Regions from separate parts of the Oceanobacillus sp. CF4.6 genome, predicted to be linked through region 3. Evidence: riboswitches for the same ligand, from Rfam matches in the RefSeq annotation. Region 3 holds a riboswitch; each other region holds the start of a gene.
The links. Region 3 has a riboswitch for cyclic di-GMP ahead of ACHABU_RS16905 (GGDEF domain-containing protein). Riboswitches for the same ligand answer to the same signal wherever they lie in the genome.

Region 1 (7,487 bases), on a different contig from region 3:
TTAATTGTAATTTTTACTCCTTTTTTTCCTTTAAGTTGCTCCTCATAATTTGCTTCAAGTCCACGTGAACCAATTTTATCATTCGCACTATATTGAGAAGGATCAAGGTCTTCCAAATCATCAGCAGTTATACTTCGGATATATCCAACAAGATGCCCAGCTGCCTCGCCAGCTGGGTAGATACGTCCGGTAGTTTCTCTAAGCCGTACGCCATCAATGGCACTTAACTCGGGTAGAAGTTCCTCTTCAGAAGGCAGGGCACTTTTGAGTGGTACAAACAAATTATCTTCGACCCAGCCGGCATTAAGAGCCGTGTCAACAGATTCAGTACTTATACCGAGCAATTCCGCAATTTGTTTTTTTGACTGTTCAGCGTTATTTCCAAGCTCACCAGGGACAACGCCGACTTCAACAATTGTCCCATTGATTGCTAAAGGCATTTGGTTACGGTCAAGGATTTCTCCACGTTTTGGATTAACCGTATGGATACCAATTTCGCCGCCGTCTTTCAAATCAGGAAAAATAAATCCGGGGTCCCAATTTACATACCAATTTAATTCCTCTTCTTCGTCTTCTTCACCCTGCTGGACAAGTGTTGCTTCATACTCATAAGTAATTGGTCCGGCGATCGTCTCCATATTAACGGTGAAAGGCAGTTTCGCTGTACCTTCTTCCATTGCCATTTCAAGCTCTTCTTCGTTTAATTCTTCAAAAACTATTTGTAAATCAGAAACGTTTAGATCCTGATAAATTTTTTCTGTTCGTAAAGTTGATTGATCTTCAGGATAGCTCTCTGTTGCTGCCTGAGAAAACATCCCGTACATTTCTCCAACTTCCTGTTCATTCCAGTGGTTGACATAGTCATTAAAACGCTCATTCGGTGTGACCTCTTCATCATTGGAACATGCCACAAGAACAAGTGGAATTATAAATAATAATAATATTCGTTTCATAAATTATACCCCCAACTTTTTTTCTATATATAGTATACCATCAACGATATACAAAAATTTGTACATCGAACAGAAAAGCCACGCTGTTTTATGATACACAGGTGACTTTTCATTTTACCATTCCTAATTGGCTTCCATATGATCTTTTATCTCTGTATGAATACGGTTAAACTCAGAATCCGGAACGATATAATACCAAACACCATTAATGGTTTGTCCGGAACCGCTTATTTCCATTGTGGACACATCTTTGCGTGCTCCTGCGTAACCAGTGAACAAGGTTTGTATTTTTTTCATATCTAGGTTGGTTTGTACATTGTCACCTAAAATATTCAGTATCTCTCCAACTTTGGTAATGCTATTAAAACTTGCCGCTTCATTCATGGCAGCGGTAATTACTTTTCGTTGACGATCATTTCGACCCATGTCTCCACGTGGATCTTCATAGCGCATGCGAATAAAACTTAGTGCTTCTTCACCATTTAACATAATTTGCCCTTCAGGATAGGTGTGACCATCTTGTGAGAAGGCTAGATCATTATTGATTGTAACGCCACCTAATGCATCAATTCCTTGTTGAAAGCCTTCCATATTCACCCTTGCATACGTATGAATCGGAAGGTCAAATGCTTCTTCGACAGTTTGTACCGATAAATCAGTTCCACCAAAAGCATAGGCATGATTTATCTTATCCTGTCCCCGTCCAGGTATATTCACATAAGTATCACGTGGTATGCTCAACATAATCATCGATTCCGTATTTGGATTAACAGACAAAAGAATCATTGTATCGGATCGACCCTTATCACCGGAGCGTTCATCAACGCCAAGCAAAAGAATATTAACAGAATCCGTTTCTTTAAAGATATTCTGTATTTGTTTTTGTCTTTCTGGGTCTTCATCTCTTGCCAGCGGATTGTGCATGGTTTCTACGGTAGCACCGACCTGATTCCAAACATAGAATGCTAATCCTCCAACAAGTAAAATTAATGCCAATATTATTCCACCAACCCAATAAGGCCATTTGCGTTTTTTCTTATTTTGTCTTTTCTCTGCTCTTGATACCACTCGTATTCTCCTCTGTATTAATTATGATTTCCATTATAAGACTTTTTGACTAGTAGTTACTTGTAAAAAAATATCAAATCTTGGATAAATTATATCTGAAATAGCGAATATAGTCTATGGAATTTAAAGAAATAAGTAGGTTTTTGTTTATTTAAGGTGACTGGATTTTTTGTTTATTAATAAAATAATAGTAACAGGAAGCGGTTCCATTTTTTAAGAAGTATTTTCCTATTTCATGAAAGTTTAAAATTTAAGAAGTGATTTTCCTTGTTAACTTACGGCAGATACAATGAAACTAGAATTCCAACAATTGAATAATAGTTGTATTTTCGTCAATTACAAAACTAGTCTGTATCCGACAAAAGAAGTCAACCTATTGTGTTAGTTTATATAGTATGATAGTCATATGAAATAAATGAAATCCTCAGAAAAGGGCAAACTTATCGAAAGGTAAGGGCGCAAAGTCACGGGTCTAAAGCATTATGCTAAGATGGCTGGATTGTCTGGATGAATAATGGGGGACGGATTGTGGAAAAGATTATTGAAAATGTGGCAGTTGATGAGGAATGGGTAGTCTTAATAAAGAATGCAAAAAAAATGGGAATTTCAATGGATGAGATTCGCCAATTTTTAAAAGACACAGGACAAAAGGCGTAATTTTCATGAAAAAGTGTACTCTATATAGAACTACTTACTGTAAATATGATATAATGCGCAGTGAAAGTAGGTGAGGAACTTGATCGGTGAAACGATAAAGAAATTACGCCAGGAAAAACGAATGTCCATCTCTGAATTAGCTGAAAAAGCGGGGGTAGCAAAATCATATCTTAGTTCGATTGAGCGAAACCTTCAATCTAATCCATCGATCCAGTTTATTGAAAAGATCAGTACTGTATTAGGTGTATCCGTCAATGATGTAATTAATGAAAATGAATCCATAGATACAGCAGAACTTGATAATGAATGGATGCAAATTGTACAGGAAGCAATGCAGTCTGGAGTATCGAAAGAACAGTTTAAAGAATACCTGGAGTTTAATAAATGGAAACAAAAACAAGATCATTAAGAGAAAAACCGTCAAGCCAACTGCTTAACGGTTTTTTTATGTTTCGATTTCCCCTTTTATATATATAAGGGGAAATTAATAGATGAAAATTATTGGATTAACAGATATACTATATAATAGTCTCGTTATCGTTCAGGGTGTTTTATTTCTTATAAGAAAGTTTGGTTGTTAACGATGAAAAAATATTTATATTGGCTGTTGCCGATGGGGTGGATGGGTATTATCTTCTATTCTTCAGCTACACCATATGAGCAGCAGGATATTAAACCCTTGATGGGAAGTCTGATTGATTTCAGTTTTCTAGAGCCATTTGTTGGTTGGATTTCTTTTACTTATAATCATTCCTTGGTAAATGTTGATGTACTTGGGATTAATGGCTTTATCGAATTTTTTATTCGTAAAGGCGCACATGTTACGGTCTTCTTTTTGTTAGCTTGTTTTTTCTATATCGCTTTTAGAAAATCGACTGACTTTAGAATAGAAATACGATTACTATTTTCTTTTCTGCTGACAGTTATATATGCCGTTTTAGATGAGCTGCACCAGGGAATGACACCTAATAGAACTCCATATGCCGGCGATGTCATGTTGGATAGTATTGGAGCTTTAATAGCTGTTTTTTGTATCATTAGTATAAATTGGTTTGGTAAAAGGCGAAACAGCGCCCATAAATGACAGTTTTTGTCGTATAGGTATGGTGAGGGAAAATAAATTATTTCTTGTTTCGACATAGTTCGACACGCATTTACCAAAAACTATGATACAGTTCTTTTTAATTGCAATGATAGTAACTTGGAATATGAACGAAAAGGCGGTAAGAGAATGGTAGAGCAGGAAAAATATAAAAATATGCTGCGACGAATGATTGATGAAACCGAAAAGCAAAATATTCATAGTTCGGAAGAGTTGATCAAGATGCTGATTAGTGAGTTGTCGAGCAGTAAGCGTTTGGAAAAATATGCACAATCGATGGCAAAATAAAACTGCATTCCTATAGGATGCAGTTTTGTTTTGTCATTTTTCTATATTTTATCGGTCGAAGTAACATCGATTTCAATATATTTAGATTCGATTCTTTTGATATCTGCCTGATCATTTGTTAAGTCTACCATCCAACTCTGAAAAGCTTCGTCCTGCTCAACTTTTACAAAAACGATAAACGCAACACTTTCCAAATAGTTAATTGTTTCCAAAAGATGATCCGAATTTCTTAGCACGTTTTCCAATTTACCTAGAAGGCTGTAATCCACCGTTATGGAAAAACCTTTCATAAGCTGTCTTTTTACAATACCTGTAGTTTTAATAGCTTGAGAAGTCGTACTTCCATATGCACGAATTAGTCCTCCAGCACCAAGCTTAATTCCACCAAAATACCTTGTTACAACGACTGCGGTATCCTTTAAATGCTGTTTCTTAAGCACTTCCAGCATCGGAACGCCTGCAGTACCAGTTGGTTCGCCGTCATCATTTGCTTTTTGGATTTGGTCATTTTCTCCAATAATATAGGCAGAGCAATTATGGTTAGCATCATGATGTTTTTTCTTTATTTCCTGAATAAATATTTGTGCTTCCTCTTCGCTTTCCACCCGCTTAATATAGCCGATAAATCTGGATTTCTGGATAATAATCTGGTCATTTCCTTCTTTTTTTACGGTATAATAGTTTTTTAACATCTTGATTTTCTCACCTCTAACGCACATTATAGTATATAGGTACCCTTAATATCATATAAAGAGAAGTTGTTAAAAATATATCTAAATTAGGAAAATATTTCCTCAATATAGGGAAAAGACCCTAAAAAAATGAAATGTCTATACGTATAACTATAACATAGGTTGGTGGAAAAATATGGCGGTAAAGATAAGTGAAAAGGCTTTGGACCACGTCATCGACGAAATGATCGAAGTCGTTGAAAATAGCAAGGACGAAATTTTCAATATTAGTGAAGAGGCTCGTAAGGAACATGAGCATCTTGTATTTGAGCTAAAAGAAACGAAGGAAAAAGTACTTCGGCATATTGAAAATGGAGATCAGTTAGAAGAAAAAGTCCGCTTTTCACGACAGCGATTAGCCGAGGTAAGTAAATACTTTGAACGATATTCCGAGGCGGATATACGAGAGGTATATGAAAATACACATCTTATGCAAACAAATCTAGCTATGCTTCGCCAGGAAGAGAAAGTATTGCGTGATAAACGGGATGAATTGGAAAGAAGATTAATCACCTTATCTCAAACCATCAATCGGGCTGAAGGATTGGCTGGAAAAATTTCAGTAATTCTTACTTACTTGCAGGATGATTTCCGGCAAGTTAACGAAATGATAGAAAATGCAAAAGAGAAACAGGAATTTGGGTTGAAAATTATTGAAGCACAAGAAGATGAACGCAGAAAGATATCAAGAGAAATACATGATGGGCCGGCACAAATGCTTGCCAATATTTTATTGCGTTCCGAACTTATGGAACGAACAGTAAAAAGTGGTTCGGTTGATCAGGCAATAGCAGAAATAAGAAGTGTAAGAGAAATGGTTCGTTCTTCCTTGTATGAAGTGAGAAGAATTATTTATGACCTAAGACCGATGGCATTGGATGATCTGGGACTTGTACCAACGATCAAAAAATACGTGGACAATATCTCGGATTATAATAAAATCACGATTGATTTTACTGTTTTTGGAGAAGAAAGGCGTCTTAATCAAAAATATGAAATAGCCTTTTTCCGTCTCATGCAAGAATCCATTCAAAATGCAATCAAGCATAGTGCAGCTAGTTTGATTCAAGTTAAACTGGAAATACGTAGAGATAGTTTGACGATGCTCATTAAAGATAATGGGAAGGGATTCGATTTGAGTGTAAAAAGAGATAAATCATTTGGATTGATAGGTATGAGAGAACGAGTCGAAATGCTAGAAGGCCAACTGAATATACAGTCAGCTATTGGCAAAGGAACAACAATTACCATAAAAGTTCCTTATTCAACGCCATAAGTATATAATGATTAATAAGAATAACTAATGAAAAATAGAGAGAAACATATATCTGTCATATAAATTTTAGTAGGTGTACGAAGTAATCGAATGCAGGAGGAAGATGAATCAATGAATACAGAGAAAGAAATTCGTATCGTGTTAATAGATGATCATAAGTTATTTCGTGAAGGGGTAAAACGCATTCTGGAATTTGAACCGTCCTTTAACGTGGTTGCTGAGGGGGCTGACGGGTCTGTTGCATCTAAACTGGTAAAAGAAAATAATCCCGATGTTGTATTAATGGACATTAATATGCCGGAGATCAACGGTGTTCAGGCGACTGCTGACTTAGTCCGATACTTTCCAAACTCAAAAGTAATTATTCTCTCCATTCATGATGATGAAAGCTATGTGACACATGCATTGAAAACTGGGGCGCAAGGGTACTTGCTCAAAGAAATGGATTCGGATTCCTTGATTGAAGCAATAAAAGTAGTCAGTGACGGCGGGTCCTATCTGCATCCAAAGGTAACACATAACCTTGTGAAGGAATATCGTCGCCTTGCTAAGGAAAATGCTTCGAGTATTACGGATAAAGGTATAGAATACCGTAAACCACTACACTTGCTTACGAAACGTGAGTGTCAGGTATTGCAGCTACTGGCGGATGGAAAAAGTAATCGTGCTGTAGCGGAGACCTTATATATTAGTGAAAAAACAGTTAAAAACCATGTGAGTAATATTTTACAGAAAATGAACGTAAATGACCGTACACAGGCGGTTGTTTCGGCAATTCGCAAGGGCTGGGTGGAAGTAATTTAACTTACTTTACAGTTGCTTTAAAAATACCCTGGTGTTAATGCACCAGGGTATTTTTCTATGTGCAGGTTATTTATCTTAATTACTCTAATTTCGCACCAATAAAATAAGTTTAAACATTTAATCTGGGTTAAACTTAAAATAATGCTTTTTTCTTTTTAATCATCGCAGAGTTTATATAAAATGCGAAGTAACTGCTGGTTGATTTCTATCCGTATGTAGAAACTTCGGCGACCGCTCTGGGAAATACACTGCGCGCATCCTAAGGCGGCTGGTGAGCCCCTTCATGCTGACGCATTTCAGTGTCTCACCTATGCCTCTCTTCCCGTTGGAGTCTCCGTGTATTTCCCAGAGCTAGTTAAGGTTGCTAACAATTACTATACTTGCGGGTGCTAAAATAACATCATACAACTTCACCAGTCCGGGTGAGCGGCGGGCGGTGACTCCTGCGGGAAAAGCACGTGTCCGAAGACCAGAAGAGTGGTTTTCTCTTCGGGGCTGAGGCCGTGCCCTAAGGATGCGCATCCGCCCAGAGCGAACCCGGACGGCAGCAACAGCACATATGTTAGAATACCAACCAAAAGTTATGTCGCATTTTATCTAAAATGCGA
Region 2 (7,487 bases), on a different contig from region 3:
TACAACCAAACAGGTAACTACAATGGAGAAACAAATAGATGCCCAGCTTGTTGCCGAGATGGGTGTTACTTATTTTCAGAGACTAGTTGAAATAAATCAACATCTTCTAGAGGAGAAAATGAACGAGAATCCAGAAGAAGATGAACTTACTAATGTTGTACAACTATTCATAGATGATTTATTAAGTAGTGTAGAGCAACCGGTTCATGTTGATGAAAATAGAACATATGAAATCACTTTTGAAGGCTATAACGAAGATGAGAAAAGTATTCATTTTAAAAGTGTAGGCGCTGTTACTGATGCAGAAGCAACTTCTAATGGAACCATCGTCATCAACATAACTGAACAAGATGAAAGTGAGGAACCCGAATGATGAAACGAAAACGTCTAGGAGATTTGCTTCAGGATGCAGGTCTTGTTTCCGAGGAACAGATAATGGAAGCACTTGAAAATAAAAAAGATGATCAAAAAATGGGAGATGCTTTGCTCGAACATGGTTTTATAACCGAACAGCAGCTTATTGAAGTTCTCGAGTTTCAATTGGGTATTCCACATGTGTCGTTATATCGCTATCCAATTGAAGAAAATGTGCTCAGTTTCGTGACAAAGGAAGCTGCTCAAGAGAATATCATTATGCCATTGAAAATACAGGATAACACACTGACAATTGCCATGCATGACCCGATGGATTATTTTGTCATCGATGATTTGGAAATTGGGACAGGATTTACGATTTCACCAGTAATCGCTGCAAAAGACGATATATTATTTGCGATTAATAAGCACTATTTTAAAAATGATTCAGATATGATGATGGATTCGAATGAAGGAGAAGAGGCACCGGTAATCCGTTTGCTAGATCAGCTCCTGAATACGGGGGTTCAATTAAAAGCGAGTGATATACATATTGATCCGCACGTTGCAAATGTTCATATCCGCTATCGTATTGATGGACGTTTGCAAACAGAGAAAATGGTTCCTAAACAGATGCAAAATTCGCTCGTTGCCAGGATTAAAATATTGGCAGATATGAATATTACCCAAACTCGATTGCCACAGGATGGACGCATCAAGACGTTAGTCGGCAACACGCCAGTCGATCTAAGAATTTCTTGTCTACCTACAGTTCATGGAGAAAAGGTAGTCATCCGTATTCTTGATTTGAATAACGCCATGATGGATTTGACAGAACTTAGTTTTTCAGAAGAAAATCGAAAAAAATACAGTGATCTAATTAAACAACCGTCCGGACTTGTCCTGTTGACTGGCCCAACAGGATCCGGGAAAACATCTACACTATATGCTTCTGTGAATATGTTGAATTCCGAGAATGTAAATATTATAACGGTGGAGGATCCAGTAGAATATCAGATGGAAGGGATTAACCAGGTACAAGTAAACAGTAAAATCGGTTTAACCTTTGCTGAAGGCCTTCGTTCTATTTTAAGACAGGATCCAAATATAATTATGGTAGGAGAAATACGTGACCAGGATACGGCAGAAATTGCGATACGCTCGTCGCTAACTGGTCATTTAGTATTCAGTACATTGCATACGAACAGTGCAGTGGAATCCATACCAAGGCTCATCGACATGGGAATCGAACCATATCTTGTTGTTTCTTCTTTATCCGGTGTTGTTGCCCAACGTTTAGTACGTAAAATTTGCCGCGACTGTCGTACAGAACGGGAAATGACTGAAATGGAAAAAGAGATATTTTCCAAAAACGGCGTAGAAGCAGATCATGTTTTCCATGGTGGGGGCTGTAGTGTATGTCACCATACGGGTTATCGTGGAAGAATTGCAATCCATGAAGTCCTCGTACTCGACGATAGGATGAAAAGTATGTTGCTGAACAATAAATCGACTGGCGATCTTCGTAATTATGCGAAAGAACAAGGGATGGCTTTCCTTATTCAAGATGGTTTGGAAAAAGTGAAATCAGGATTGACAACAATCGATGAAATTATGCAAGTATCCATTAATGTATAGGGTGAATTGAGATGAAGCGAGAATTTGAAAAATGGTTAATAGAAGCGTATGAAAAAAAGGCGTCGGATGTACATTTAACCGTCGGAAAAGCACCAATCTTCCGGATAAACGGGAACTTGGTCGAACAGGATTTTCCAAAAATTGTACCAGCTGATACAAGACAGATTGTGAGTCTAATCTTAACGGAAGAACAATTAGAGATCCTCCGTGTAAAACGGGAACTGGATTTTTCCTACGGGATTCATGGTGTATCCCGATTCCGGATGAACACCTTCTATCAGCGCGGGGAATTATCCTTTGCAGTTAGAATTATACCAGCTGAAATACCGTCCATCGAGCAATTAAAATTGCCGTTGATCACAAAAGAAATGGTTCATTATCCACAAGGGCTGATTCTAGTAACTGGGCCAACAGGAAGTGGAAAGAGCACGACCCAGGCTTCCATGATTGATTATATAAACCAAACCATGCGAAAACATATCATTACTTTGGAGGATCCAATAGAGTACATGTATTCGCATAATAAATCAATTATTGACCAACGTGAAGTTGGATTTGACACGAATAATTTTGTGAATGGACTGCGGGCAAGTCTTCGTCAAGATCCAGATGTGATTCTGGTCGGAGAAATGCGGGACCTGGAAACCATTTCTACAGCCATTACGGCTGCTGAAACGGGTCATTTGGTTTTTGCAACGTTACATACAACCGATGCTGTCTCCACAATTGAGCGCATCATCGATGTATTCCCTCCCGAACAGCAGGGACAAATACGAATCCAATTATCAACCATCTTACAGGCAGTCATTTCTCAACGGTTGCTCATTACAAAGGACCAAATGCATCGACGGGTTGCAACGGAAATATTAATTAATTCGTCTGCTGTTAAAAATTTGATTCGTAATGAAAAGCTGCATCAGATTCAAAATGTGCTCCAAACATCAAGAGACAAGGGGATGCATACGCTTGAGATGGATTTGAAACGATTGATTCATGAAAATGAAATTGACTTTGAAACTGCTGCTCCGTTTATGCAGGGAGGGAGCTTCTAAAGGATGAATTTTCAATATAGTGGGCGGAGAATATCGGGTCAGAAGATAAAGGGAAAGATCGAAGCAGATACGAAAAACATCGCACTCTCACAGCTTGAAAGAGATGGATTAATCATTTTTGAAATAGAGGAAACAAAGCCTTGGAATAAAGATATTATTTTACAAAACAGAGTAAAGAATAAAGATTTCGTTATTTTTCTCAGACAATACTCCACATTGATACATGCGGGGATCTCGATTTCCGATGCGACCAAAACGATGATGCAGCAGACCAACAATTACGCATTAAAAAACGCCCTGGCAGATATAGATAAACAGCTTGACCAAGGTCAGCCTCTATCCAAAGCATGCGAGCGGCATCCGAAGATTTTCCCGGAACTGCTTGTAAATATGATTCATGCCGGTGAGGTAAGCGGAAAACTGGATGAAATCCTGAATGAAATGGCAGATTACTATGAAAAGCAATACCGGAACAAACAAAGGGTAATTTCAGCACTGCTTTATCCAAGTGTGGTAGGAGTCATTACCGTTATTTTGAGTATTTTTCTGCTTGTTTTTATCGTACCGCAGTTTGTTGGCATGTTCAGCTCCATGGGTGAGGAAATTCCAACGTATACCCAGTTCGTCATCAACCTAAGTGATTTTGCAGGGAAATACTGGTGGATGCTGCTATTCGTCATTGCAATCGTCGTCGTTTTATACAAATATTTGATTCAATACGATAGAGTAAAATACCGAATGGATCTGATAAAAATGAAATTTCCTTTTCTCGGGGTACTCGTTCATAAAGGCGCATTGGTTAGGATGACCCAAACATTGAGCACACTTGTCAATAGTGCTGTACCTATTTTGCAATCGGTGGAAATTACCGAAAAGGTAGTTGGAAATAGGGTGATAGAGAATGCACTAACCCGGGCAAGGAAGTCATTGGAAGTTGGAGACTCACTGACGAAGCCGATGAAAGACCACTGGGCATTCCCAACATTAATTGTACAAATGATACAAATTGGTGAAAAAACAGGTACATTGGATCATATGCTTACTAAAGCTGCCGATTTTTATGAAGAAGAAGTTGATCAGCTTTCAAGTCGGATCAAAATATTAATCGAGCCATTGATGATTATTATACTAACCGTGATGGTTGGTAGTATTGTAATGGCAATCGTTATACCAATGTTTGGTATGTTTGAGAATATGTAGTAATTTATTCAAAATTTAGTGAAGATAATTGTAGAAATATGGTAAAAAGTATAATATAATGAAAAAGTAATAGGAGTTTAGTAGGATACGATGATGAATTACCTATATTTGGGCACTTGGGTAATTTGGAGTGAGTAGTGCAACCGGCCGACTGGAATTAATAGAAACTTAGATTAAGGAAGGCGGAGATGTTATGTTACAAAAAATGAAGAAGATGATGAAGAAAGAGAAAGGTTTTACATTGGTAGAGCTTTTGGCAGTTATTGTTATATTGGGGATTATTTTGGCGATTGCGGTGCCTAGTGTTAGTGGAATAATTACTAAATCAGAGAATGATGCAAAACTAGCAAATGTTGAGTTAATTGAAAATGCCGCGAAATTGGCTGATCTTAGTGAGTTGTTTACAGAGGGTATGTCAGTTGGAGATCTAGTAACTGCTGGATTCTTAGATGGAGACATAGAAATCCCTGGAGATAGTGATTCTGAAGTTTACACAGGTACAGTTTCAAAAACAGGCGATACTTTTACTTATAGTGGTAATGGTAAACCATAATAATAACACAAGAAGTATTCTGTAGATTTGAGTTAAAAAATGTAGGACATAAATAAATTAAAATATTATGAAATATATACGCCTTGCATCTAATATTGCAGGGCGTTTTATTCAAGTATATTAAGAATTAAGGAGTCCAAAAAAATGACCACACCCCTAACAATCCTATTCTTCCTCCTAGGCCTAATATTCGGCTCGTTCTACAATGTCGTCGGACTACGCATCCCACAACATATACCCTTCGCAAATGACCGTTCAATGTGCCCGAATTGCAAGCAACAATTAACATGGTATGAAAATATCCCTTTATTTTCATTTCTGGTCCAACGTGGAAAATGCCGACATTGCAAACAAAGCATTTCATACATATACCCAACCATTGAGCTTTTCACAGGCATTTTATTCGCATGGAGCTATTACACGCTTGGATTCCAATTCGAATTGATCACCGTATTACTTTTAGTTTCTATGCTAATGATTATACTAGTAACAGACATAACCTACATGTTGATTCCAAATAAGGTGCTTTTTTTCTTCCTACCATTTTTCATCGTGATGCGATTTGTGGTACCCTTGAATCCATGGTGGTCGGCAATCGTTGGTGCTATTATTGGCTTTGGCCTCATTTTTATTATTATTTTAATAAGCCGTGGCGGTATGGGGGCAGGCGATATGAAACTTTTCGGTGTACTTGGAATTGTTCTCGGAACCGAAAAGATTTTAGTGGCTTTTTTCCTGGCATGTGTAATTGGGTCTGTGATAGGTATGATGCTAATTCTATTTAACGTAATCGAAAGAAAGCAGCCAGTGCCATTCGGTCCATATATCGTTTTGGCAGCTTTAATTACTTATTTTTACGGGGATTCAATCATCAATTGGTACTTTAATCTACTTATATAAGCGGGTGACAACATGGGGATTATGAATAATGGAAGAGTCAATATGGTAATTACCAATCAGGTATTGCGATACAGTTACCATAAACACAATAATGTCGTCGGTATGGTCATACATGGGGAAGTGGAATTGCCTGATGGGACAATCAAGGACGGTATGATTCAAAATAAAGTCATTTTTGTTGAAGTCGTAAATGAACTTGTCCATAAGCATAAATGGAAACGGAAGAAATTATTCTTTGCTATGCCGGATGATACGATTGTTATTCGCCAATTACAAGTCCCGGCAACGTTAACAAAAGAAGAAACAGCAGGCTATGTAAAAACACAAATCGGAAACAGTTTTTATTTACCATTTTCCAATCCAGCAATTGCAATCGAATTTCTAGAAGCAGATGAGAAAAATAGAGATATTCTATTATTTGCGTATCCGAAAGATAAGATCACCACTTTTGAAGAAGCGTTTGATAAAGCAGGATTAAAACCGATGGCTGCTGATCTAACATCTTTATCCGTTTACCGTTATTACTATCTAACGAAGCAGGAAAAAAAGAATTATGTATTATTGATTCACTGGAATAAAGATGCATTGATGCTAACAGCATTCCGAAATCATAAAGCTATTTTTTCAAGATATATGAAAATGAGTATCACGAAAGATTTGGAGGAAGAGTCTGCACAGCAGTTAATCAGTGAATATATTATAGAAATTAATCGGATTATCGATTTTTATCAATATTCAATTACAAAAGGGGAGTCCGAAATTAATCAGCTGCTTCTTTCCGGTGATTTCCCTTTCCTTGAATCTGTGAAATCCAGTCTATCCAAATTGGTAACAATACCAATCCATCGCTTTGAAGAAGAGGAGCTTACAGCTAAGTATATCGACGTTCTTGGACTGGCTTTAAAGAAAGATTCGTAAGGGGGAGCAATCATGAATATAGAAATTAATTTCCTTGAGAAAGAACCAAATAAAAATATCGCATACATCTTGCTTGGAATTATTTTTATCGTCCTCCTGGTCCTCGCTGTTTCGGTGCTTCTTTTTCAGAAAAATAGTTATGACAATCAACTGGAAGCACTTGAAAGTGAAATGATACAAATCGAATCCGTCTTATTGGAACAACAAAAAGCAAATGGAACCCAAAGGCAACTGGAACAGCTGGAGCAGGAATTGATTATACTGGAATCTGAAATGCTTCCCACAGTAGAAGTGTATCATGAAATAATTGGTTTGCTTTCAGAACCTGAACAACTGATTACATTTGATTATGGGACAGAAAATCAACTTACCATCGATGCTTCTTTTCCAACACTTCATGCTGTTGCTGATTATATTGCAATTCTCACAGAGCAACCCTATGTACAGGACACGCAACTTACAAGTTCCATCAAAATGGAAAATTCTTATGAAGCTACATTATCAGTGATTATAAACAGCGAAATACTGGTAGAGGAGTTCGTAGTTAATGATTAAACATTGGGGGAAAATACATACATATATTGCTGTAGGTCTGTTTGCAGCGATTCTAGTAATCTACGGAATATCTTATTTAAATGTAATTAAACCGTTGAATGCGGAGATGGATTCGTTAGCGAAGGAAGTTTCCATGTATGAAAAACAACTGGATAAGCTGACAAATGAGGAAGAAGCAGATGTCAGTGCGGACCTCTCTGAAGTTGCTCGTAAAGTACCAAACAGTAAATCAGTAAATATAGTTCTTACCGAGTTACAGGAAATTGCAGCACATGCCGATGTTAGTATTGACTATATTGGAGCGGGTGGAGAAATAA
Region 3 (7,487 bases):
GCTTTGTTAATTTATATATCGGAGGTTTCTTTCTATTATTTGTAACCTCCGTATTAGGAGTAAGCCCATACTTCATGGGGACCTTATTTTTAGTTTCCAGAATCTTTGACGCGTTCACCGATGTTATTATGGGAAGCATTCCAGACCGATGGAAAATCGGAAAAAGTGGGGACAAGTTCTTACCATATATTAGTATATCCAAATGGTTCTTAGCTGCAGCAGTATTGTTGGCGTTTGCAGATGTATCAAGTTGGGGTACAGCGGCGACTCATGTTTGGGTAGTCTTTGTGTACTTATTTTACGGCATCGCTTATACTGCGGATTCGATTCCTTATGGGTCACTTGCAGCGGTTATTACGCAAGATCCAATTGAACGTACAAAATTATCGCGTGCACGTGCGGTTGGTGGATTGATTGTTGGAATTGGGGCACTTTCTTTCGTACCAATGTTTATCTATGATAGTAATGGTGCAATTATTCCAGATGCATTCTTTATTATCTCGATTGTCTTTGCGGTTTGTTCATTGCTTGCTTACACAGGTCTGGTGAAGCTTTCAACGGAACGTGTAAGAGATGACAATCCAGTTGGTAAGAAAATAGACTATAAATTTAAAGATGCTTTAACAGCAGCATTGAAAAATAGACAATTAGTCGGGATGATGGTTGCTTCTGTTGGTTCGTTAATTGTTATCAATGGGGTAACCCAATTAGCCCCAATTGTATTTGCAGAGTACTTCGGTAGTCCAAGTGCCTTTACGATTAACTCCTTTGTACAAATAGGGATTATGTTAATTTTGTTCCTTTTCCTACCAAAATTAGTGAAATTATTTGGAAAGCGTAATCTAGTGATTGCAACATCTACTTTTAGTATCATTGCAATGGCATTCCTAACCTTGTTAACAATTGAAAACGTTTATCTTTATATTACGGTTTATAATATCGGCATGCTAGCGAATAGTGTTTTTGTTATGATTGTTTGGGCACTTGTAGCAGATGCTTTGGATTATACAGAAATGCAAACTGGAAAACGATATGACGGAACGCTTTATTCGATTTATTCCTTTTCCCGTAAAGTCGGTATGGGGGTTGGATCTGCATTAGGTAGTTATTCCCTTGGTTGGGTAGGATATGCTACTGGATCTACTTCGCAATCACAAGAAGTGGCAGAAGGTGTTCTTCGTATGTACAATGGCTTGCCAATTATCGCGTTTACACTCATGTTGATTGGTCTATTGTTCATCTTTAACTTAAACGGTAAGAAGACAAATGCGATGTATGAGGAGCTAGAATTAAGAAGAAAATCATCATAATTCATTTACTCTATAGGAATCTATTAGTAGAATTCCTATAGCAATAAATAGATAGGAGAGATAAACATGCGTACAAGATTTTTATCGAAACTAACAAACGGGGAAGTAGAAGCGTATCTAGATAAAAATGATCTTATCTTTATTCCAGTCGGCGTAACAGAAACACATGGTGCATTGCCACTAGATTCAGAAACGGTTTTGGCAGAAGCGTTTGCATTGAAAATGGCGGAGGCTGCGGATGGACTGGTTCTTCATAATCTCCCATATTTCTTTGCAGGAGCAACTCCTACTGGACGTGGAACAGTACAAATGACAACAAAAGACGGTGCAGCATACTTAGATAGAATTGCACAGTCACTACTTCATCAAGGATTCAGAAGACAAGTTTATGTTACTTTACATGGACCAGCATATTTAACAGTTGGTCCAATGATCCGCGACTTTTTTGACCGTACCAAAGCACCTATTCTTTATATGGACTTAATGGTGACGATTGGAACCGTGAAAGACTTATCGTTTAACTTCTTTGAGAAATTCAATGATATGGCGATAGGTGCCTATGACATCTTAGGTAGATTGGAAGATGTTCCACTTAACGTACCAGAGTCCAAATCTGTTAGCTATGATGTGGAAAAAGTAATGAAAGCAAATGCGGACCATCCAGCATCGCCCCTTGGAAAATATGCACTACAATCCGGTGCGGTTGGCTATTATTTTGACCATGCTTCCGACCACTTATATACACCATTATTGAAAACGGCAGATGAACGTGAAGGCTATGCCAAATCTGGTGTCGCAGCGATCAATGAAATTGTTGAGGGGTTAGATATGGTTACTGTTGTGAAGCAATTGAGGGAATTGGATGAATATACGCAAAATGTTAGTATGAAGCGATATGGGGAGTGGCTTCCGAGGTAAGTTTCAGGGACCGTAAATAATACGAACGGGTTCCGTTACCTAGCGCAAACATTAAAAATATAAGTGAAAGTGACTATCAAATTGTATGCTGATTTGGTAGTCATTTTTTGTTACAAATGATTGCGCAATTTAGTGTGCGTTTTATTATAAGAAAATGCACGAAATAGGAGGATTGCTAAAAAGCAATGACAACTGATTAATTGAAACACGTTTTTTCTTATTTGTAAGGATGTTGCCTGTTAGTTGGAGTGATATCGCCATTCTCCATTGCTTCTTCTGGTGTGTAATCTTTGGGGACTTTACTCGTTTGTTTTTCTCCAAAATTTTTAATTTGCTGTTCAAATGTAAGATTGCTTCCTCCATTACTTTTATTATCTTCATCCAACGACTTTCCATTAAAATTAACGATTAGGAATAGAACTAATCCACTAATCAAAGTTACTAAGACAACTTTTTTACTTTTAAAATCTAACCATTTGCCTACTCTCCTTAGCAATGCTGTTACTGATACTTTATGACAACGTATAAGACCTTATTCATCAAACTGGTGCGTTTCTACAATAAGTAGAGAAGCTCTTTGACTAATGTGTAGTAGTTCAATATTAGACAATGGATACAGATGAAAATCAGATTATTTAGTAAAACCTTGGAAGCATCGCATCTAATGTTGTATACTTATTTACTTAGCAACTCTATTGAAAAAGGCAAAATTATCGAAAGGTAATGACGCAAAATCACAGATCTAAAGCATTAAGCAACGATGGCTGGATTACCGAAAGGAGTAACGAAAGAAATTGAAAAGAAAAGGTTTTTACTACTTAATAATTATTTTATTTACGTTTTCCCCTGTTGTCATAGACACGATTTTAACGGATGAAGCGAATAGACATTATCCTAGGACTTGGAATCTCTTTCTAATTCCGACTATCATGATAGTTTATATGTATCCGAAATGGAAAGTAATTATAGGAGCTAGCATCTTTTACACTGCTTTGAAGTTCACAACAGAGGTTACGCAGAGAACTAGCATCGAGACAAATCTGATGATCGAACTTATCTTTGGTTCAATGATTAATTGGTCCGTCACTGTATTTGTTGGGTATTTCATAATTAAATCTTCCAACTTGTTAAAAGAAGTGGAAGAATTGACTATTACCGATGCGTTAACTGGAATTTATAATCGAAGGTATTTTGATTTTTTTATGGAAAAAACGATTCCTTTTAGTAAAAAGAATAACAATCCTCTAATTTTTTTGTTGTTAGATATAGACCATTTCAAGAAAGTTAATGATCATTACGGTCATCAATGTGGGGACGAAGCACTTAAGCATATTTCAAATATGATTGGAAGTAATGTAAGAAACTCAGATGCTTTTGTTCGTTTTGGAGGGGAAGAATTCGCAGTTATTATGCCAAACACCGACGCTGAAGAAGGACTAATCCTAGCAGAACGTATACGTGAGTCTATAGAAAAATCGGATTTTACTTATAACAACGAACGCATCCATTTTACAATCAGCATTGGAGTATCTTCTTACAGTGGAGAGGAAGTAGAAACGTTTATCGAAAAGACCGATAATGCGTTATAAAAAGCAAAAGAAAACGGTAGAAATCAGATAGCAATTTTTAATTGATATTAAATATTGGAGCTTATTATTTTAAAGTAAACCTCTATTTTGTACTAACGGTGTACTTTGCTTCAAGAAGAGTACGAAATAGAAGTGTATGGTCCTTATGAAGAGATATTGTTACTAGTAAATGATTGAAAGCATCCCTATGGTACTTTTTAGGCAATCGGATTAGTTAAGTATATTTTCTTTCTTAAAAGAAGCTGAGTAATCACTAACTGGTGCATTAGCTTAACACAAATCAAAAAATCGGTTCCTATCGTGTTAGGAACCGATTTCTATGTTGTAATCTGCTTAACGTTGTGTAAATCCGCATTTTCCTGACGCTACCCTATTAAAGAGAAGGTGATTTGATCCATAATCTACCACCTTCTAAGCAATTTATTTTGATTTCAAGTTATTAGAAGCTAAGATATATTGTGTATCAATTAGATACATGGAAGTGAAAATCTTATGTTAGAGTTTTTATCAAGCTCTGGAGAGAAGGAATGACTTCTTAGGAAGAAACTAATACTAGAGCTTGCAAATATATTTCGTAAAAGGGAGTGCTATTCATGCGTGCAGTTGTCATCAATGAATATGGTAGTAAAAATGTGTTGGTGGAGCAGGAGCTACCGAAACCAGAAATAAAAGCAAACCAAGTACTTGTTGAGGTTTATGCAACTTCCATTAATCCGATTGATTGGAAGCTTCGTGCGGGTTACTTAAAGCAGATGCTTGATTGGACATTCCCAATTATCCTTGGCTGGGATGTTGCTGGTAAGATCGTTGAAGTTGGAAGTGAAGTGACGTATTTTCAGGTCGGGGATGAAGTTTTTGCACGACCGGATACTACCGCTGAAGGTACTTATGCGGAATTTACGACTGTGGATGAGGAATTGCTTGCGAAAAAGCCTAGCAACCTGACATTTGAAGAAGCTGCCTCTATTCCATTAGCAGGTTTAACCGCTTGGCAGTGTTTAGTGGATAATACAAAAGTCAAGCAAGGAGATAAAGTACTCATCCATGCTGGAGCTGGTGGTGTAGGAAGTTTGGCCATTCAAATGGCAAAACATTTGGGTGCCTATGTCGCTACAACAGCGAGTGAAAAAAATGAAGCATATGTAAAAGAGCTAGGTGCAGATGAATTCATTAATTACCGCATACAACAATTTGAAGAAGAATTAAGTGATTATGATGTAGTCATTGATACAATGGGCGGCGACATTTTAAATAAAAGCTTCCAAATATTAAAGCCTGGTGGCAGACTAGTAACTATTGCCGGACAACCCGATCCAGCATTAATAGAAAAGCATCAAGTAACAGCAAGCTCCTATTGGTTAACGCCAAATGGTAAACAGCTAGGTGAAATAGGCGAATTACTTGAGAAAAGAATACTTAAGCCTCAAGTGGGTAGTGTATTTGATTTTTCAGCAGAAGCGTTACAAAAAGCACATGAATTAAGTGAGACACATCATGCCAAAGGGAAAATTGTAATAAAAGTTAAATAATCGGTGTAAAGTCCAAAAAATACCCAATAATGACTAACCATCATTATCGGGTATTTTTTATGGTGAGAAATCACCAGCAATTTTTTTAACCATTTATTGGAGCACAGGTTAGTCATCTTCCTCATGTGGACCGTGGGGACAGGTTTCTTGTCCCAATTAGTTTTTAGCAATTAGGGGCCGACATCATTTTTCATTAACTCTTGATTGTCAGTTGCAGTTGAAGCAATTTTTACTTATCCACTTCCTCTTGATCCATTTCTATTTATATATTTTATAATATTAGAAAAATAGGGCTGAGGGCTTAGTAAATAATTAGACTCAAGCAGGTTTACCTAATAGATACTAATTTATATGATTACTTTAGTAAGTTCAATAATCATTCAGGTCAGTCTGTTAAGAAACCAGCATGTAAAATTATCGATGAAGAAAGGAGGTAAAAGTTTGTTTTTTAAAATGGTAAAGAACGATCTTCTCAGGAATAAAATTTCAACAATATCCGTATTTGTCTTTATAACTTTAGCAGTTATTTTGGCAGCTAGTGGAACAAATATCATTGCCAATCTGATGCAGTCACTGTCTGATCTTGAGGAAAGTGCAGTACCTGCTGATATTACGCAGATGCATTCCGGTGAATATGACCAAGAAGCAATCGATCAATTTACTGAAGAGCAACGAGAGAACATAGCAATGCAGGAGACGATGGTTCTTCTGAATATGGATGGACGTCATATTCATTTTGGCAATAATCAATCGATGGCTGGAACGATACAGGATATTTCATTTGTTGTTCAGAATAAGAAATTTGATTTTATCCTGGATCTGGATAATGAGAAGCTGGATGTAAAGGAAGGTTTCGTTGCTGTTCCCATCTATTTCATGGAACTTTATAACCTCAAAATAGGTGATGTAATTACGGTGAACAGCGGAGGGTATGAGAAAGAGTTTGTCATCTCAGATTATGCAAGAGATTATGAAATGAACGCTTCGCTTACCTCATCAAAACGGTTTGTGATTCATCCAGCGGACTATGATGACATGCTTTCAATAAAGGCAGGGGAGCTGGAATATCTGATTGAATTCAAACTGAATGAAAACGCGGATCCTCAAGGACTTCAGACGGCCTATATCGAAGCAGATCTTCCAGCAAACGGTCCTTTAATTGGAGGAAAGGTATTCCGGTTGTTTAATGCCATGTCCGATGCGACCGTTGCAATGGTCATTATACTGATTAGTGTTCTGCTGATTATTATCGCTTCGCTCTGTATCAGACTGACTTTTCTGGCAACGATTGATGAAGATTTAAGAGAAATCGGTGTAATGAAAGCAATCGGAATATCCAGAAAAGATATCAAGAAGGTATATCTTAACAAATACAGAGTCCTGGCAGTAGCAGCCGGTATCATCGGTTATCTGATTTCCTTTGCAGTAATCGATCTGTTTAACGGGAATATGAGACTTTATCTATCATCAGATTTATCCGGAAACTTAAAATATATATTATCACTTATTGCTCCATTCCTTATCTATTTCATGATTGTTATGTACTGCAAGAAGGTACTGAAACGAATTGATAAAATTTCTGCCGTCGAAGCATTGCGGAGAGATTTTAACGAACGTGGAAAGAACCAAAAATACCGTTATCCGCTTGTGAAGAATAAGTTTTTCAGCAGCAATATCTATATGGGACTTAGGGATGTAGGGATGCGCTTTAAATTATACAGATTGCTGCTATTTATTTTTGCCGTATGTACGTTTATTATAATTCTTCCATTAAATATGTATAACACGATGCATTCACCGGAATTTTCCACCTATATGGGAATCGGTAAATCCGACATGAGAATCGATCTCAGGAGGACAGATACGATTACTGAAGACTTTCAGAAGCTGCAGGAAGAACTGCAGTATGATTCAGATATTGAAAAGTATGCGGCTTACATTACCAGTTCCTACCAAGTCAAAAATGCAGAAAATGCCTGGGATTATATGAATATTGAAACCGGAGATTTTTCCGTATTTCCATTAAATTATTTAGAAGGGAGAGCACCGGAGGACGAAGGAGAAATCTCACTTTCCTTTGCCAATGCGCAGGAAGACGCATTAAACAAGAAAGTTGGAGATGAAGTAACCGTAAAGGCTGA
Region 4 (7,487 bases), on a different contig from region 3:
TAAACGGGTTATCTATCCAGAAACTCCTGTTCGAATAGAGTATTCCTTGACAGAAAAAGGTTTAGCCTTTAAGCCAATTCTGAATGAGATAGAGAAATGGTCAAATAAATGGGAGAGAACCGAGCAAACTAGCTAAAATTTCTTAAATTTGTGTATTACTTATATGATAAAGCAGCCTTTATACTGACATCCAATAAAGGGCCTGGTGAATGGGGGAAGTTCCTAGGGGACCAAACCCTAACCACGGCAATCCTGGACAGGTTATTACACCGAAGTGAAATCTTCACTTTTGATAAAGAGGCAACCAGTATACGAATGATACGGAAGACTGTTCTTATTAAAAACCAATCAAATTTGTATAACAAGTAAAACATTTTTGATTCCAAAAAACTATGTTTTTTAATCTTTGATCATCCTAAAGGTATGAAGTGGTAAACAGTTTGTCATTCATTGGTACACTTTTGGTCATCCAGTGGTAAAAAATATGTCAAGGATGGTACATTTCATTGGCTGTAATCAGCCTTTCTCTTCAAACGTATTCTTCTTTTACCTTACGAAAAATCATATACGTTTATACTATCGTTTTATTTTTAACTTACAATATTATTATTACACATATATATCATATTAAGAAGTACGCACTTATAAGTGATATAGTATACAAAAGGATACTATGTATGGTGGTAGAAATGGAAAGTGTTCTTAATTTATGGTTATCCCTTTAATTGTTTTAACCCTCAATTTATAATGGTAGTTGTTCAATAATATAGCCAGATTGTTGAACATAAGCTAAACAACACTCTTCAACTAACCTGCCCGTTACTTTAAGTACAAACCTTCACAATCTTTTCTAAACTTTAACATAAATATCCAATTTTAATGAAAGGAGTTTATGCCGCAATCTGGCCCGTTTGCGGGAGAATCCCGCATATCAACATAATTGTATCAAACTTTATTAAATTATCGATCTTTTATTATAAATTATCAAACATTGTTTCAAAGCCACAAATACCTTACGGCACTATGTCACAGGAGTCCATGCGCATGATGTTTGTGACACTCTCAATTGAAAAAGTACGAGTATATTATTATTTCACATCGTGCATTCAAACTACGCTCCGTGAGCGATTCACATGCACGCATGTTCCATACGCCAATCAGTAGCTCATATCTTCGCACGCTGAATGACGCTACGAAGATCAGCCAAACTCAATCTACAACGGTAACACCGTGTCTGACAGAGACAAGGCTTGAGGATGCAAATAAGGGGTCATAAAGACGTTTTCGTATCCGCTGGATAAAATCCCCCACGCGCGTCCTAAAGACGCACATAAAGCCTATTAGAGCGATTTGACGAATAACAAGAAGGGTCACAAAGAAAAACCTAATAATTGCTTGTGGGAGTTTTCAACACCTCAACCGCAAATTGCCCCCGGAAATTCTCGAAGTTTGACAAATGTCCCTCGGTTCCTTGTTTTTTTCGAGAAAACTTTATATGCGTGACATGTGTGTATATATAATATTTTATTATAGTTTTTCATTTAAAAAAGTAGGAAACAAGGAACATAACTCTGTGACCCCTTGATATAATAGCATTCGCATATTCCTTTTTTGCGTGAAAATGCAGGGACATTGGAGGGACTTTTTTAGCAAAGCAGGAACCACTAAAGCGATATTGCATCCATGCAAGTAAAATGAATCGTGTGTTTTCCTGTGAATAAGAGCGCTTTCATGTAAAATTTTACTTGCGTGCATGCAAAATAATCCTAATATAGGAACTTTCCTGGCGAAAAAGGAACTTTTTTCGCCCTAAAAGGAACCAAGTAGGGACAATAGTAAGCGTATTCATTAAAAATAAATGCACGATTATATGTTAGCGATCCCCAATTTTTTCTGTGATTCATAGGATCAGATGATCGGTTTACGCCAATCGCACATATTATTGTTTATAGGAAAAAGACCAGGGCGATAACGCCCTAGTCAATTTGAATAACTTATTATGTTCCACCGGTAAGGGTTTCAAATCTTTCCTCTTGCATCTGACGAAAACAAATTTATTACTGGCGCACCACATCGAGTTGACGGCGAAATGGGCGCTACAAGTTGAATATTTATATATATTTGCTCTTTTGGTGGTCAAACACCTACTTTTAAAGCTCGCACTCATGGTGGCGAAACACCGGCTTTTAAAGTTCACGTTTATGGTAGTGAGACACCCACTTTTAGAGCTCGCACTTATGGTGGCGAAACACCGAACAAGTAACCGCGCGTCACCTTATCTATAGTTTTAGTATATTCGCTTTGCTTTATTCATTCAAGGGGAAAAAATTAATTTTTAATTAATGGGCTATCTTCAACCTATATTCTTCTTATTAGTTAGCTACGTTCCCCCCAACGATAAGAGAACGCCTTTTAATATAATAGGAACCCTGCGTCGGGGTTCCCGTGGTTGATCTTTATAATGCCCTGGATTCGTCGCCTAGGGCTTCGTTGTATTTTGTAATAGAGGCGAAGTAACAGGAAGTTTGAACAGAATTGCAGGCGTTGTTGCTATTTTTAACGCAAAAATAGCCCCCTGTCTCCAATGGGTAAGGGCTATTTTTTCTTTTAGATTAGATAACGCCAATCCCCTATCAGAAGGATGAGTATCTACTTGACCACAGTTCCTACGATATGGTCATTTTTTTATTGTATGTTTCTATACTACCATCATACCACATTTTCACAAAAAATACACGGAACGAATACCTATAAGTTATTTTCACCTTCCCCTTAAAGTTTTTAAACAAATAGATATCAAGTTTTGACTATCCGTAAACTATTCTTTCTTTGTACAAATGTATTCAAGCAAATTGCCTTGTCAAATGTAAGGTACAACCATATTTACACAGAGCTCACAGTATCTCTGAGAACGACGAAGTGGTAAAACGGATTCTCTCTTCCAATGAGGTTGAAGCATCTATTGAGAACAATGTATTAGATTTAGATAACACTCAGAAGCATGATATATCTAATAACAATACCAAGGACGGTTCACAGGATTGTGGCAAGGTCACTACATTCCCCCCGATAGGAACTGCCTATCTGTTTTTTTCGTGACCTCTTTTTTAAAGCACTTCAGAGCTTATCATCGGCTCATTGAGGGTAATATCCCATACGATCCACCAGAATTTGTTCGATGATGTTCTTTTTTGTGGTGAGTTCTTGATACATTTGCTGTCCAACCTCGTTAACTTCGTCATAATTGCCAATTTTAGCTTCGTCGGGGGCTTTTCTGACGGTTTGCATGGTTTTATACATATCGGAACGTTCTTTTCGTATATGGCTTAATAGGCGCATTAAATCATATGTGTGTAGTTCTTTTAATTGTGGTTGCGTGTAATCACTTGCTGTGTCATCTAAGTTCGGGTTTAATTGAGGGCGTTTTGCATGCAGATCGGCACGGCAGAAGTCACATACATTACTATTTTGTGTTTCAGTTTTGCAATAAGAACAAATCATATAATCATAACGCACCTTTCTATTTTTTAATTTAGGTATAAAATGTTATATAAATTATAAAATAAATAAAACCAAACGACAACAATGTGAATACCTGTGAGGGGACGGTGCTTTAAGCACCGTAGACGCACACCTCTCTATTAATAAAGAGTTGGAACAAGATATAAGAGGACAAGGTCGGAAAATTACCTGTGGATAAGTATTTTAAAAGGTTTCTATTGTGGATAACTCTTTTAAGAAGTATGTCACCAGAGAACGCTTTTTTCGAGTTGTATGACAGCTAGAGGACGGGTTGAGATCGATGTATGACCATAAAAGAACGGTTTTTTAAGAGAAGTGACCCTACCAGAGAACGGGTTTTATTGGTTATTTACGGCTATATTTATTGGAAAGTATATCCGACACAGCACGGTTCGGCTAAAAAGTATTACCATGAGGGAACGGTTTTTTAAGAGAAGTGACCCCACCAGAGAACGGGTTTTATTGGTTATTTACGGCTATATTTATTGGAAAGTATATCCGACACAGCACGGTTTGCCTAAAAAAGTATTACCATGAGAGAACGCTTTCATTAAGAGAAGTGACCCCACCAGAGAACGGGTTTTATTGGTTATTTACGGCTATATTTATTGAAAAGTATGTCCGACACAGCACGGTTTCGCTAAAAAAGTATTACCATGAGAGAACGCTTTTTTAAGAGAAGTGACCCCACCAGAGAACGGGTTTTATTGGTTATTTACGGCTATATTTATTGGAAAGTATGTCCGACACAGCACAGTTCGGCTAAAAAAGTATTACCATGAGAGAACGGTTTTTATTCAAGCATACCCAAATAAAAAGGCAACTAAACAGGCATAAAATGCACCCCAAATTAGATTTAACTCTAACCTTTGGGGTGCAGTGCGTTATAGGGCCACTTTCTCAGTTATCGTGCTGTTCACACATCGCACGAATATGGCGCGTATATTTATCCATACCATCGTGATCCAAACGGAACTTCAAATCAGGATGGATTAAGTACCGGGTTTTGTTTTTTGACTTTAATACCATGACCGCGCCTGCTTTTTGCAAGATATCCATGTAGTTATCAATGGTTTTTCGGTTGGCATTCTCATACCCAGGATATGACCGATGTGACTCTCAGACAAATGCTTTAATGCTTTCGGATTTCGTTCTAAGGCTTCGAGCAGCGTCACTCCTTCTTGCAATATCGATTCATCTGGGTTGGATACTAAATAATAGGTTTCGATATGAAAGTAGGGCATCACGCAATGCAAGAGTCCGATCATATTATGTATGCTCGTCTTGGTTTACGATGGCGATTCTTCAATTCATTAATCTTTTCGACTTCATTAATGACATCGCTCAGTTTGTTTTGGAATAGTTTCACGAACTTTTCTCTTGGTTTTGTGGTGGTCTTCCCTTTTTGGAAATAAAGCTCGTTTAAGACGTAATGAACCACTCGTCCATCATGCGGGCTTTTAATCTTTTCCAATAACCTAATGCGTGTGAACTTATTCAGACGTTTCATGGTCTTGGTTAATTCCAGGTTCCACAAACTCGAAATCATCTCATTTGTTAATGGCTCCTCTTCTTTTTTCAACGGTGCCCCACAAAATCACACGGTAAATCACACAGCTTTTACACCCAAAATCACAGTATAAATCGCATTGAAAAAGGGACGAAGAATGTTCTCTTCGTCCCTTTTATTAACAAAATAGCTTGTTAAACTAACGCACCATTTACTTTAAGCATCTTATTTCACATATTAACAAAACGCCCTAAACAGAAGGAACAGTGAACTAAAATTCATTCTTACTTATTAAAAACATTTAAAAAACCAATACTAAAATGACTATCTTTGAAAGGTTGTGTTTTTATTGAATCAGGAAAAAAAAGTAGCCAATGAACTCCAAAAAATGATGACCGCGAACCTGGTACCAGTGTCAGTGCAGGAAGATATAAACGATTCTTTTCCACAACAAATTCTCCCGTATCATTTATAACATATATTCATTTATAAAAACAATCCCTTAATATTTTAATTAAAAAGCGAAAAAAAGGTTGAAATGTATTGTACGAACCTGCGGAGTTAAACTTGATGATTGGTTGTTTCCAGATTTCTTCTGTCAATCTCGATTTTTAAAATTTCAATAAAATCTGAATGTATTTTTTGATCTATAGCTTTGTAATATGAACGAAGTAATAAAACATCAGAAATATTCATTATCACATATATTTTCCTCTCCAGAATATTGGCAACATTATACACTGTATATCAAAAAAAGATTTTTGTTAAGTCTCTTATTATATAAAATACTAATTATACTTGAAATGCCATAGACAATTTGTGATTTGAAAGGGATCATGAGAAATCCTCTATTAAATAAAAATGATACGTCAAGTTAGGAAATGTTGTAAATTGTCGAAAAAAGTTGTTTTTATTTAGGGAATAGTTATAATGGAAGTAAGGGAAAATAATACCAGTTCAATTTCCGATAAAGGCAAACCTATTGAAAAATAGGGACGCAAAGCTACGGGTCTAAGGCAACTAAGTTTGCTATGACAGCCGGGTTACCGAAGAAGATGGTTGACGTTTGAAACGCTACCACCTTTTGAGGTGGTTTTTGTTTGGATTTTTTTAATCAAGGAGCTTTTGTGAATGCCTGTAACTAAGATAAAAGACTTAATAGAACAACAACAATTTTTCCATCACTTTCAACCTATATACAATCTAACAATAAGGAAAAAGATAGGGTGCGAGGTATTGTTCCGATCAAACCTTATTAAGAATCCGGAAGTAGTCTTTCAAACTGCTTTAAAAGTAAATCTGCTTTATGAATTAGAAAAAAGATCAACTGAGAATGCAATTACTTCATATTCTAAATCTCCATATTCACCAGAGAATGGAAAGTTATTCATCAATGTCTTTCCTTCTACCCTTGTTAACCCAGATTTCCCATCCTTTATAACGACAGTTTTATCAAAATCTAAACTCCATTAATGAAGAAATAATTTTTGAAATTAACGAGGCGGAGATTGTTTTTGACATTACCTCTTTGAAAAGTAATATATCTTTGTTAAAGAAAAGAGGCTTTCAGATAGCGATTGATGATGTTGGTAAGGGTTCTGCTTCTTTAAAGTCAATTATTGAATTAGAGCCTGATTATTTGAAAATGGATAATTATTTTGCATTTGATTTGTCCGTTTCGGAACAGAAACAGGAAATGATTAAATCCTTTATGACTTACTGTGAAAATACGAATACGAAATTCATATTAGAAGGAATCGAAAAAACTGAAGATCTGGCTGTTGCTAAAGATTTAGGGGTTTTATATGGTCAAGGATTTTTGTTGGGAAAGCCGACTTCTTTGAAAAATATGTCATAGAGCGAGGGACGATTAACATGGCAAATCTGCTAGAATTTTTTCAAGACTGGATAAGAGATAATCGGCTATTAGTAATGGAAATCATATTTGAGGGGATTGGTCGGAAAACGATCAAAGGAAGAATGATTAAATTTAATCAATATGAGAATAGCACCCTTATCTATATAGATGATACAAAAACAGTGGAGCATTTTATGATTAATCAGATTGATGAAATTACACCTGTAGAATAGCCTGATTTAGATGGTAATAATTGAGGGATGTATTAAAATTACCCTCTTTAAAAAAGAGCATAAACGTCAACCTTTGGAGCATTCAACAGGTAGGAGATGGAACTGTTGTAGATAATTAAGGAGACTGGTAAATGAATTTCTTAAAAATCTCAAAAAAACATAACCTTAATCTTATTGAAGTAAGCATACTTGTTAGTCTTAACCGTAGGTATCCTTGCCCAGCTTCCATAGAGGAAATGACAAACGATAAGACTATATATTGGCAAATTCAAGTAAGTCTCAATAAATTAAATGAAAAAAACTTGATTGAGATAAAAGAGCAAAAGTACAAGATTATAAAGTAATAACTTTATTTTCATTAAAT

Region 1: it holds a riboswitch for cyclic di-GMP, as region 3 does, so the genes downstream of both, ACHABU_RS04625 (anti-repressor SinI family protein) here and ACHABU_RS16905 (GGDEF domain-containing protein) in region 3, are expected to answer to the same signal.
Region 2: it holds a riboswitch for cyclic di-GMP, as region 3 does, so the genes downstream of both, ACHABU_RS02375 (type II secretion system protein) here and ACHABU_RS16905 (GGDEF domain-containing protein) in region 3, are expected to answer to the same signal.
Region 4: it holds a riboswitch for cyclic di-GMP, as region 3 does, so the genes downstream of both, ACHABU_RS09045 (EAL domain-containing protein) here and ACHABU_RS16905 (GGDEF domain-containing protein) in region 3, are expected to answer to the same signal.

What each region holds. Positions count from the first base shown of each region.
Region 1 is NZ_JBIMEX010000002.1:195,623-203,109, reverse strand. Features, by position in the region: gene ACHABU_RS04635 (penicillin-binding transpeptidase domain-containing protein) at 1-953, opposite strand, end outside; gene ACHABU_RS04630 (LCP family glycopolymer transferase) at 1,077-2,021, opposite strand; cyclic di-GMP riboswitch class I at 2,445-2,528, shown strand; gene ACHABU_RS04625 (anti-repressor SinI family protein) at 2,550-2,678, shown strand; gene ACHABU_RS04620 (helix-turn-helix domain-containing protein) at 2,758-3,087, shown strand; gene ACHABU_RS04615 (VanZ family protein) at 3,262-3,762, shown strand; gene ACHABU_RS04610 (hypothetical protein) at 3,910-4,068, shown strand; gene ACHABU_RS04605 (YigZ family protein) at 4,110-4,760, opposite strand; gene ACHABU_RS04600 (sensor histidine kinase) at 4,936-6,075, shown strand; gene ACHABU_RS04595 (response regulator) at 6,187-6,879, shown strand.
Region 2 is NZ_JBIMEX010000001.1:437,622-445,108, reverse strand. Features, by position in the region: gene ACHABU_RS02395 (hypothetical protein) at 1-373, shown strand, start outside; gene ACHABU_RS02390 (GspE/PulE family protein) at 370-1,992, shown strand; gene ACHABU_RS02385 (type IV pilus twitching motility protein PilT) at 2,004-3,044, shown strand; gene ACHABU_RS02380 (type II secretion system F family protein) at 3,048-4,244, shown strand; cyclic di-GMP riboswitch class II at 4,319-4,402, shown strand; gene ACHABU_RS02375 (type II secretion system protein) at 4,438-4,797, shown strand; gene ACHABU_RS02370 (prepilin peptidase) at 4,942-5,697, shown strand; gene pilM (type IV pilus biogenesis protein PilM) at 5,710-6,615, shown strand; gene ACHABU_RS02360 (hypothetical protein) at 6,628-7,170, shown strand; gene ACHABU_RS02355 (hypothetical protein) at 7,163-7,487, shown strand, end outside.
Region 3 is NZ_JBIMEX010000013.1:50,636-58,122, forward strand. Features, by position in the region: gene ACHABU_RS16890 (MFS transporter) at 1-1,310, shown strand, start outside; gene ACHABU_RS16895 (creatininase family protein) at 1,377-2,228, shown strand; gene ACHABU_RS16900 (hypothetical protein) at 2,446-2,724, opposite strand; cyclic di-GMP riboswitch class I at 2,922-3,005, shown strand; gene ACHABU_RS16905 (GGDEF domain-containing protein) at 3,023-3,817, shown strand; gene ACHABU_RS16910 (NADP-dependent oxidoreductase) at 4,411-5,346, shown strand; gene ACHABU_RS16915 (FtsX-like permease family protein) at 5,788-7,487, shown strand, end outside.
Region 4 is NZ_JBIMEX010000004.1:180,004-187,490, forward strand. Features, by position in the region: gene ACHABU_RS09015 (winged helix-turn-helix transcriptional regulator) at 1-136, shown strand, start outside; partial or broken gene ACHABU_RS09020 (ATP-binding protein) at 139-369, shown strand; gene ACHABU_RS09025 (hypothetical protein) at 3,136-3,501, opposite strand; gene ACHABU_RS09030 (winged helix DNA-binding protein) at 4,787-5,104, opposite strand; gene ACHABU_RS09035 (hypothetical protein) at 5,317-5,481, opposite strand; gene sda (sporulation histidine kinase inhibitor Sda) at 5,594-5,728, opposite strand; cyclic di-GMP riboswitch class I at 5,995-6,083, shown strand; gene ACHABU_RS09045 (EAL domain-containing protein) at 6,164-6,505, shown strand; gene ACHABU_RS09050 (EAL domain-containing protein) at 6,561-6,890, shown strand; gene ACHABU_RS09055 (hypothetical protein) at 6,908-7,123, shown strand; gene ACHABU_RS09060 (hypothetical protein) at 7,255-7,467, shown strand.